DNA from 2 places in the Streptomyces sp. NPDC057682 genome. Region 2 is predicted to be linked to the other one. Evidence: riboswitches for the same ligand, from Rfam matches in the RefSeq annotation. Region 2 holds a riboswitch; the other holds the start of a gene.
The links. A riboswitch is a leader RNA that binds a small molecule or an ion and turns the genes downstream of it on or off. The one in region 2 is predicted to bind cyclic di-AMP.
Positions count from the first base shown of each region.

Region 1: another riboswitch for cyclic di-AMP. It lies ahead of ACFVDM_RS14435 (peptidoglycan DD-metalloendopeptidase family protein); the one in region 2 lies ahead of ACFVDM_RS02760 (M23 family metallopeptidase).

Region 1 is NZ_JBHVIN010000007.1:32,781-37,524, reverse strand. Features, by position in the region: gene ACFVDM_RS14440 (tyrosine-protein phosphatase) at 1-607, opposite strand, end outside; cyclic di-AMP (ydaO/yuaA leader) riboswitch at 1,097-1,250, shown strand; gene ACFVDM_RS14435 (peptidoglycan DD-metalloendopeptidase family protein) at 1,256-2,200, shown strand; gene ACFVDM_RS14430 (SGNH/GDSL hydrolase family protein) at 2,386-3,222, shown strand; gene ACFVDM_RS14425 (STM4011 family radical SAM protein) at 3,238-4,152, opposite strand; gene ACFVDM_RS14420 (STM4012 family radical SAM protein) at 4,160-4,744, opposite strand, start outside.
Region 2 is NZ_JBHVIN010000001.1:642,262-647,005, reverse strand. Features, by position in the region: gene ACFVDM_RS02770 (PrsW family glutamic-type intramembrane protease) at 1-658, shown strand, start outside; gene ACFVDM_RS02765 (aldo/keto reductase) at 755-1,699, opposite strand; gene ACFVDM_RS02760 (M23 family metallopeptidase) at 1,851-2,975, opposite strand; cyclic di-AMP (ydaO/yuaA leader) riboswitch at 2,987-3,142, opposite strand; gene ACFVDM_RS02755 (PP2C family protein-serine/threonine phosphatase) at 3,358-4,530, opposite strand; tRNA gene ACFVDM_RS02750 (tRNA-Met) at 4,720-4,744, opposite strand, start outside.

The DNA of each region.
Region 1 (4,744 bases), on a different contig from region 2:
GGCGGACCCGGTAGCGGCGGTGGGCGTCGTTGGACTTCAGGTAGTCGGCCTCGATGGCGTCGCGCTCGACGCCGACCGCGAGCAGGGCCACGGCGATCGAGAGCCCCGCCCGGTCCTTGCCCGCCGCGCAGTGCATCAGCGCCGGCACGCTGTCCTCGGCGAGGGCGTGCAGCACCCGGCTGTGCTCGGCCGTGCGGTCCAGGATGGTCCGGCGGTACGAGGCGATCATGCGGTCGGCGCCCTTGCCGTCGGCCAGGATCGACCGCAGCTCGGACATGTTCCCGTCGCGGACCATCCGCCAGAACTCGGCTCCGTCCGCGGGGTCGCTGAGCGGGATGCTCACATTGCGCACGCCCGGCAGCTCCACGTCCCGTCCGTCGAGCTTGTGGTCGGCGCTGTTGCGGAAGTCGAAGACCGTGTGCAGGCCGAGGCCCGAGAGAAAGGCGGCGTCCTCGGGGGTCGCGTGCGCCAGATGACCGCTGCGGTAGAGCCGTCCGAAACGCACCCGGCGCCCGTCGGCGGCGGGGAGCCCGCCCACGTCCCGGAAGTTGCGGACCCCGGTCAGCTCGGGCTCCGTCGGCGGGGTCTGCGGCAGCTGCTGCGTCACGTTCACTCCTGGAGGCTCGGTCGCCGGCGCGGGTCGCCGGGGCGTTCACTTCCGTGACGATACGACATTGTTTCGTCGGGCAATCATCTCGGCGTCCGCCTTCTTCCGCGCTTGTGGCGGGTGCCCGGAGGCACCGCGCGGGCCGGATCGGAAGGCCGGCCGTACCCGCGGAGTACCGGTCCGGGAGGGGCGATGGCCATGACATGTCCGATTTGGTGTATTTGGTCGAACGTGCCCTGATTGCACGGGAGATGGCCGGGCCCTCGTGAGCGGGATCATATCCGTGACGGTGTGTGGTGGCGCGGCCGTGGGGTATTCCCCGGCACCTCGCGGAAAGCCAAGATCCGTAATCCACGGAGGGTGACCGGAATTCCGTGTCGGGATTCGGGCGTGGAATCCGCCGCGGAAGCGATGGCTTGTTTCCGCCGTCCCGGCTCGCTTACGTTCCATGTCAATCCGGACGGACCGCCTAATCCTGCCGCCGACCGGAATTCGCACTCACTCACCGCGTGGCAGGAGCGGGGGAACCAGGTAGGCCGCCGTCCGGGAATTCCCGACGGCTCGGGGTGAAGTCGCGCCCGGCGCGACCGGACATCTCCAGTCCGAACCCGACAGCTCACCTCGCAGGCGCCGGAGAGGAAATCCTTCATGCCCATCTCGGGTAAGCACCGCCGTCCCAAGTCCAGCACCATCGCCCGCGGCGTCGTCGTCGCCAGCGCCGGCGGAGCCGTCATCGCCCTCCCGCTGCTCGGTGCCACCGGTGCCAGTGCCGCGGAGCAGACCGCTCCCGCCGCGAAGACGGCCGCCGCCGCGCACGCCACCCCGGCCAAGCCGGTCGCCGCCCACCAGGCCGGCACCACCACCTACTCCGTGGTCTCCGGCGACTACCTCTCGAAGATCGCCGCCGAGCACCACGTCAAGGGCGGCTGGCAGAAGCTGTACCAGGACAACCGCGAGGTCGTCGGCGAGAACCCGAGCCTGATCTTCCCGGGGATGAAGCTGACCCTCGGTGCGAAGAGCTGGGGCCACTCCGCCGGTGCGTCCGCCGCCGCGAAGGCCCCCGCCGCGAAGACCCCGGCCAAGGCCCCGGCCGCCGCCGAGTCCAAGGCCCCCGCGACCAAGGCCCCGGCGTCGTCCGGCTCCTCGGACGCCCAGGAGAGCACCGCCCCGGCCACCCAGAGCAACGACTCGGGTTACGTCCACCCGGTCCCGGGCAACCACACCACCGCCTACCGCGCCTCCGGCTCCAACTGGTCCAGCGGCAGCCACACCGGTATCGACTTCCCCGTCTCCACCGGCACCAGCGTGAAGGCCATCACCTCCGGCACCGTCGTCACCGCCGGCTGGGGCGGCGCGTACGGCAACCAGGTCGTCATCAAGCACGCCGACGGCCACTACTCCCAGTACGGCCACATGTCCTCGCTCTCCGTCTCGGCGGGCCAGACCGTGACCGCGGGCCAGCAGGTCGGCCTCTCCGGCTCCACCGGCAACGCCACCGGCCCGCACCTCCACTTCGAGGTCCGCACGGGCCCGGAGTACGGCTCGGACATCGACCCGATCGCCTACCTGGCGTCGCACGGGATCAACGTCTGATTCCCCTGGCAGTAGGGGTCCGGTGAACCGGACCCGGCAATAAGCAGAGGGACGGTGCGCGGCGGCGCACCGTCCCTCTGCTTATTCCCCCTTTACCAAAACCTGACCGGGTGGTCTATCTCACCACCCGTCAACCCCTTATTACGGTCGCGTAGGTCACATTCGGCGGTGCAGGATATGCCCTTGTGGCAGACGATTCGAACAACATCAAGCAGGGCGCCGGACGACGACAGGGCGCCATCGAGTCGTACGCGGCGATTGGCGACAGCTTCACCGAGGGCGTCGGCGACCCCGGCCCCGACGGAACCTTCGTCGGCTGGGCGGACCGCTTCGCGGTCCTCCTCGCGGACCAGCTCCCGGACCAGTTCCCCGACCCCGGAACGGCCCACGGGAACTTCCGTTACGCCAATCTCGCCGTACGAGGACGCCTCCTCGACCAGATCGTCGAGGAGCAGGTGCCGCGCGCCAAGGAACTCGCCCCCGACCTGGTGAGCTTCTGTGCCGGCGGCAACGACATCATCCGGCCGGGCACCGACCCGGACGACGTGGCCGAGCGCTTCGAGCGCGCGGTCGCCGATCTGACCGGCGCGGTCGGCACCGTGATGGTGACCACCGGCTTCGACACCCGCGGGGTACCGGTCCTGCGCCATCTGCGCGGCAAGATCGCCACGTACACCGCCCATGTGCGGGCCATCGCCGACCGCTACGACTGCCCGGTGCTCGACCTGTGGTCGCTGCGCTCGGTCCAGGACCGGCGGGCCTGGGACGACGACCGGCTGCACCTCTCGGCCGAGGGGCACACGCGGGTCGCCCTGCGCGCCGCCCAGGTCCTCGGCTACGAGGTGCCCGCCGACCCGGACCAGGCCTGGCCGCCGCAGGACCCGCGCGGCACGCTCGAAGTGCGCCGGGACGACATCCACTGGGCGCGCGAATACCTCGTGCCGTGGATCGGCCGACGGCTGCGCGGCGAGTCCTCCGGCGACCACGTCGAGGCCAAGCGCCCCGATCTGCTGCCGCTCTGACCGGCCCCGCTGTCCTCAGTCGCCCAGGGCCGGCACCCCGGCCGGGGGGACGGGGGACAGCGGCAGGAGCCGGGACGGCGGCACCGCCGGAACGCGTTCCAGCACCCCGCCCGCGAAGACGTCGTACAGGGGCAGCGTCTCCAGATGGACGTACCCGATGTGGCAGTCGCACACCGCCCGCGGACAGGCACGGGGCCGCAGCGCCGCCCGGTAGCTCCCGTCGTACAGGTTGCCCAGCTCCGCGCGGACGAAGTGGCAGCGGCGCACCGTCCCCTCGCCGTCGACCGAGATCACCGACTCACCGGTCCGGCAGGGCAGCCCGGCCGAGCGGTGCGGATGGCGGCTGTACGGGAACAGCGGATCGATCTCGGTCCACCGCCCGGCCTCCTCGTCCGTGTAGGTCACGCCCTCGGCGGCGTTGATCCAGAGATAGACCTCCTCGGGCAGCGCCGCGCGCAGCCGCCGCGCCTCGACCAGATGCCCGTCGAGCCCCACCACCCCCACGCTGTAACGGATCCCCAGCGCCCCCAGCTCCTCGCAGCGGCCCAGGAACCGTTCGTACGGCGTCTGCCCCGGGTGGTACGTGCACCACAGCGCGATCTTCTCGCGGCCCGCCGCGCCCGCCTCGGCCAGCCAGCGCGTACGGCCGCCGAGGTTGGTCTGGATCGCGACCCGGCGCACCTGCGGCAGCCCGGCCAGCTCGACCATCGCCCGGCGGTACCAGGACCGCACCAGCCCCTCGCCCCATGGAGTGAAGAGCACCGAGATCCGGTCCCCGGTCTGCTCCGCCACCCAGGCGGTGAACCGCTCCAGCGCGGCCCGGTCCGCCCGCAGCTGCTCCCGGCTGTCGCGGCGCTTGGCGAACGGGCAGTACGGGCAGTCGTAGTCGCACGAGGCCAGCGGGCCCCGGTACAGGATCGTCAGGTCCACGCCCCGCTCACCTCGTCTCGTACGCGGCCATCGCGGCCCGCACGGCGGGGGAGAACAGCTCCGGGCCCAGCGCGTCCGAATACGCCAGCCCCTCGGCCGTCAGCCGCAGCAGCCCCCGCGCGGGAGCCGCCGGATCCAGCCAGCCGCGCTCCTCGAAGCGGGCCAGCTCGGCGGGGAAGTCCTCGTACGGCGAGCCGCCGAACCGCTCGTGGTACCCCGCCAGGTCCATGCCCTCGGCCTGGAGGACCGACTGGAGGAGATGGCGGCGCCGCGCCTCGTCCCCGTCCGTGTACCGCCCGACCTCGGCCCGGGAGAAGTCCTCGGTGGCCGTGTAGCGGTCGATGATGGACCGCACCTCGCGCATGTCCACCGCGTAGTCGAAGGAGTAGTGCAGCCGCGAGGTGTACGACCGCGCGCCGCAGCCCAGGCCGATCATGCCGTCGGTCTGGCAGGCGTAGTCGTTCGGGCCCTCCGCGCGCGGGGCGTCGCGGCGGCGGAACATCCGCATCGACACCTGCTCGTACCCCTGCTCCAGGAGATGGTCGCGGCCGGTGCGGTACAGCCGCAGCCGCTGCTCGTCCCACTCCGCGTC
Region 2 (4,744 bases):
CTACGCCGCGGCGGGCTGGCTGTCGCCCGCCGAGCCGCTCGCCCTGTCCTCGATGCGGGCCCGGGGCATGGCCCGCGACATCGCGCGCCGCCTGCACCAGGGACCGGGGACGCACCCCTTCCCGGCCCAGCAGCCCCTACCGGCCCCCGCCCCGCCGCGGGGCCGCGCAGGGAAGGAGGCGAAGGCCCGCGAGAAGGCGGCGGCCCGTACGGTCGCCGAGTACGAGTCGTTCGCGACCTCCCTCGCGTTCCTGCGCCGCCAGGCCCGCCGGGGCACGGCCGGACCCGACTTCGCCGAACGGGAGCTGGAGCTGCTGCACCATCTGTGGCAGCGCCGCGGTACGGCAGGCCCCGCCCTGGTCCACGCGGCCCGAGCCACCGGCCGGCTCCGCCCCCGCTTCGCCCCGCCGGTGCCTTCGCCGTACCCGGGCCAGGCGTACGGGCCCCGGCCGCTCCCGTACGGGGGAGGCCCGGTGCCGTACCGGGGCGGCCCCGTCCCGTACGCCACCGGGCCCGTCCCGTACGCCACCGGGCCCATCCCGTATGCAGCCGGGCAGAGCCCGTACCCGGGCGGTCAGGCCCCGTACGAGTCCGGGCACGTTCCGCGTCAGGACGGCGGCCCGCTTCCCTACGATCCGCAGGCGGGCCCCCGGAGCTGACGGCTCCCGAGGCGGACGGTCCCCGAGGAGAAGGACGATGCCCCGACGGCCGCGGGGGCGTCGGGGCATCGTGTCGGCTTCGGGAGGCCGGTGCGGTCAGGCGGAGGCCTCGGTGAGGCGGGCCAGCTCCGCGTCGGTCAGGTGGAGGTCGGCGACGGCGAGCAGGGCGGGAAGCTGCTCGACGGTGCGGGCCGAGGCGATGGGCGCGGCGACGGTCGGCCGGGCGGCCAGCCACGCCAGCGCCACGGTGGCGATCTCCGCCTCGCGTTCGGTCGCCACGGCGTCCAGTGCGGCGAGCACCTTCTGCCCGCGCTCGGACTCCAGATGGGCGGAGGCACTGCCGGCGCGGGCGCTGTCGACGGTCGTCCCCGGGCGGTACTTGCCGGTGAGGAATCCGGCGGCGAGGGCGTAGTAGGGGACGGCCGCGAGTCCGGCGCGGGCGGCGGTCTCCTGGAGCTCGCCCTCGTAGGTGTCCCGGGAGACGAGGTTGTAGTGCGGCTGGAGGGCCACGTACCGGGCGAGGCCCTCGCGCTCGGAGAACTCCAGCGAGGCGCGCAGCCGCTCCGGGCTGATGTTGGAGGCGGCGATCTCGCGGACCTTGCCCTCCTTCACCAGCTGGTCGAGCGCGGTGATGATCTCCTCGACCGGGACGGTCTCGTCGTCGAAGTGCGTGTAGTAGAGGTCGATGTGGTCGGTGCCGAGCCGGCGCAGCGACTCCTCCGCACCGGCCTTGATGGTGGCGGCGGAGAGGCCCTTGTAGTCGGGGTGGGCACCGACCTTCGTCGCCACGACCACGTCGTCGCGGTTGCCGCGCGCGGTGAGCCACTTGCCGATGATGGTCTCCGACTCGCCGCCGACGTTGCCGGGGATCCAGGACGAGTAGGTGTCGGCCGTGTCGATGAAGTTGCCGCCACCGGCCGTGTAGGCGTCGAGCACGGCGAAGGACTGCGTCTCGTCGGCCGTCCAGCCGAAGACGTTGCCGCCGAGGGAGAGCGGGAAGACCTGGAGACCGGAGGTGCCGAGGGGGCGAAGAGAAGTCATGGGGAGAACAACCCTCCCCACCCGGGCCGCTATTCCGTGCCCGGTACACGGGAATACCCGGAAGCCCCCGGGCGCGGGCAGACCGGCAGCCCTGACGTCGGGGGGTCAGCGTCAGGGCTGCCGGGGTTTCTCAGAGCGCCTAGGGCGGCTGTCAGACGGTCAGACCGCGGGCGTTCAGCCAGGCCATGGGGTCGACGCCGGTGCCGTCCGCGGTGTGGACCTCCAGGTGGAGGTGCGGGCCCGTCACGTTGCCGGTCGCGCCGACGTTGCCGATGACGTCCCCGGTGGTGACCTTCTGGCCGACGCTGACACCGATCGAGGACTGGTGGCAGAACCACAGCTCGGTGCCGTCCTCCAGCTCCAGGACGGTGCGGTAGCCGTAGGACCCGGACCAGCCGGCCGACTTGACGGTGCCGGTGTGGATGGCCTTGATCGGGGTGCCCGTCGGGGCGGCGAAGTCGAGGCCCGTGTGGTAGCCGGAGGACCACATCGAACCGGCCTCGCCGTAGGTCGAGGTGATCGTGTACGAGGAGGTGGGGATGGCGTAGCTCGCGGCGAGCTTGGCCAGCCGCAGGGCCTCCGCCTTCTTCGCCGCCTCCTCGGCCGCCTTCTTCTTCTCGGCGGCGAGCTGGGCCTCGGCGGCGTCCTGCTTCTTCTTGGCCTCGGCCGCCGCCTTCTCGGCCGCGGCCTTCTCCTCGGCGGCCTTCGCCTCGGCGGCGGCCGCGTCCTGCTGCTGTTCGGCCTGCTGGAGGATGCGGGCGCGCAGCGCCTCACCGGCGTCGGTGGTGCCCTGCTCGGCCTCGGCGGTGGTCACACCGGCGGAGGTCAGCGGGGCGGCGGCGATGGCCGCCTCGGCCTTCTCCTCGGGGGACTCGGCCTTGTCGGACGAGAAGAGCGCGCCCACTCCGGGCAGCGACTTGGCGGCCGGAAGGTTGTCCGCGATGGAATCGGGAAGAGAAATGGAGACCGGCGGCTTGCTCTGGGCGGTGGCCATGCCCCCCGCTCCGACGGCCGCGATGACACCGACACCGAGGACGGTGGAGCTGCGGGCCAGACCGTTGCGCTGCTTGGCGACGCGGTGCCTGCCGCGTACGGGACGGATGGACTCCTCGGTGGGATTCCACTCCTCCCAGGCCTGATCGGACCCGGCCTCCTCGGCACGGAAGCCGGCCGCGAAGCCGTCGCCCCGATCGATCCCGCGCTCGGGCGCGAAGTCGTTGCCGTAGTCGTACCCGAAGCGGGAAGAGCCTTCGGGGGCAGGCTTGTTGGACGCCACGGAGGCGCACTCCTTTCCTTCCTTCTCGCCTACCGGGTTAGCTGACGGGTTCGGAGCAGGAAGGTCTCCTACGGGTTCCTCCGCCTCGACAGGCGAGACAGAGATGCCCGATTCACCCCATGTAGGTGGTTCCCCGGTTCCCTTGCGGAATTCGGCGCTCGCGCACGGTGCCGCCACTGACGGCGGTTGTGACAACCGCGCTGCGTTATCGAACGTTAATAGACAGGCGGGCTCGATTCCAAGCTGTTCCCCTTGATCGTTCCCGTCCTTGGCCTGGACTTTACGGGACACAACCGGGTGGAATCGGGCGAGTTCACCGCCCCTCGACGGCCACCCGGTTTCTGACAGTGCGTCAAATGTTATGCGGAGTGGGGTCTCTCGGTCACGGTCCGTGGCCCCGCTCGTCGCCCCTGCCGACGATCTTCACCGTCCTGCGCCGGTCGGGCTGCCCCTCGGCGGGCCGGGCGACGGCCAGGAGCGCCATGTCGTCCGTCGTCTCCCCGCCCGTGTGCAGCCGCACGTCCTCGGTGAGCGCCGTCAGCAGTTCCTCGGGTCCGGGGAAGATCCGCCCGCGCAGCCGGGCGGCGGGGTCGTAGAAGACCCCTGCGGCATCACGGGCCTCGGAGAGGCCGTCCGTGTAGAAGAGGAGCATCGCCCCGGCCGGCAGCTCCCACTCGTCGGTCCGGTCCGGCCACGTCCCGAGGTCCAGCCCGAGGGGCAGCGCGGGCACCGAGGGCGTCAGCACCTCCAGCGCCCCGTCGGCGTGCAGCAGCAGGGGATCGGGGTGGCCCCGGTTGACGATGCGCACCCGGCCCGCCCCCGGCGGGATCTCGGCCAGGACGGCGGTGATGAACCCCTCGAAGGCGTCGAGGCCCCCGCGCGCGTCCGCCTCCCGGGCCAGCGCCCGCTCCAGCCGCACCGCCACCCCCGCCGGGCCGTCCTCCTGCTCGGCGGCCTCCCGGAAGCAGCCGATGGCCACCGCCACCGCCCCGACCGCGTCCAGCCCCTTGCCCCGTACGTCCCCGACCAGCAACCGCACCCCGTGCGGGCTGTCCGCCACCGAGAACAGGTCGCCGCCGATGTACGCGTCCGCCTGCGCCGCCTCGTACCGCGCGGCGACCCGCAGCCCTCCGATGCGCTCGGCCGGGGTCGGCAGCACGGCGCGCATGGCGGTCTCCGCGATGACCCGGGCGGAGGCCAGCTGCTCGTTGCTCCGCCGGACGACTCCGTTGATCACGACGGCGAGGACGGAGACGGTGAGGACGGTGAGCAGTTCGATGACGATCACGGGACCGGGCAGGTCCTGGTGCTGGATCCGCAGGAGAAACAGGGCCAGCAGGGCGGCGGCGCCCGTCCGGATGGTGCTTACCCGCGAGAAGAACGGGGCGGCGATCAGCGGAGCGGCGGCGAACAGCGGGATCGCGGTGTACCGGGGCGGGGTCAACGCGTCGGACAGCACACCGCCGATGATCATCAGCGCGGGAAGCGCGCGGACGAACCGGCGGGCCGTGATGCCCCCGGCCGGCCCCGCCCCCCGCTGCTCCCGCGTCCCCACCTGTCTGGCCTCCTGCCCGGCGCCTCCATGGCCACGGCCGGTGCCGCACCACCGCCGCCCCCAGGTTTCCCCGGGCGGGAGCGCGGGGCGAACGCTCATCGGCAAATGGGGGAAGAGAGCGCGGGCCACCGGGCCCCGCACACGCATCAGGCCCGGCACGCTGCATGCGTGCCGGGCCTGATGTTTCAGTAGCGGGGACAGGATTTGAACCTGC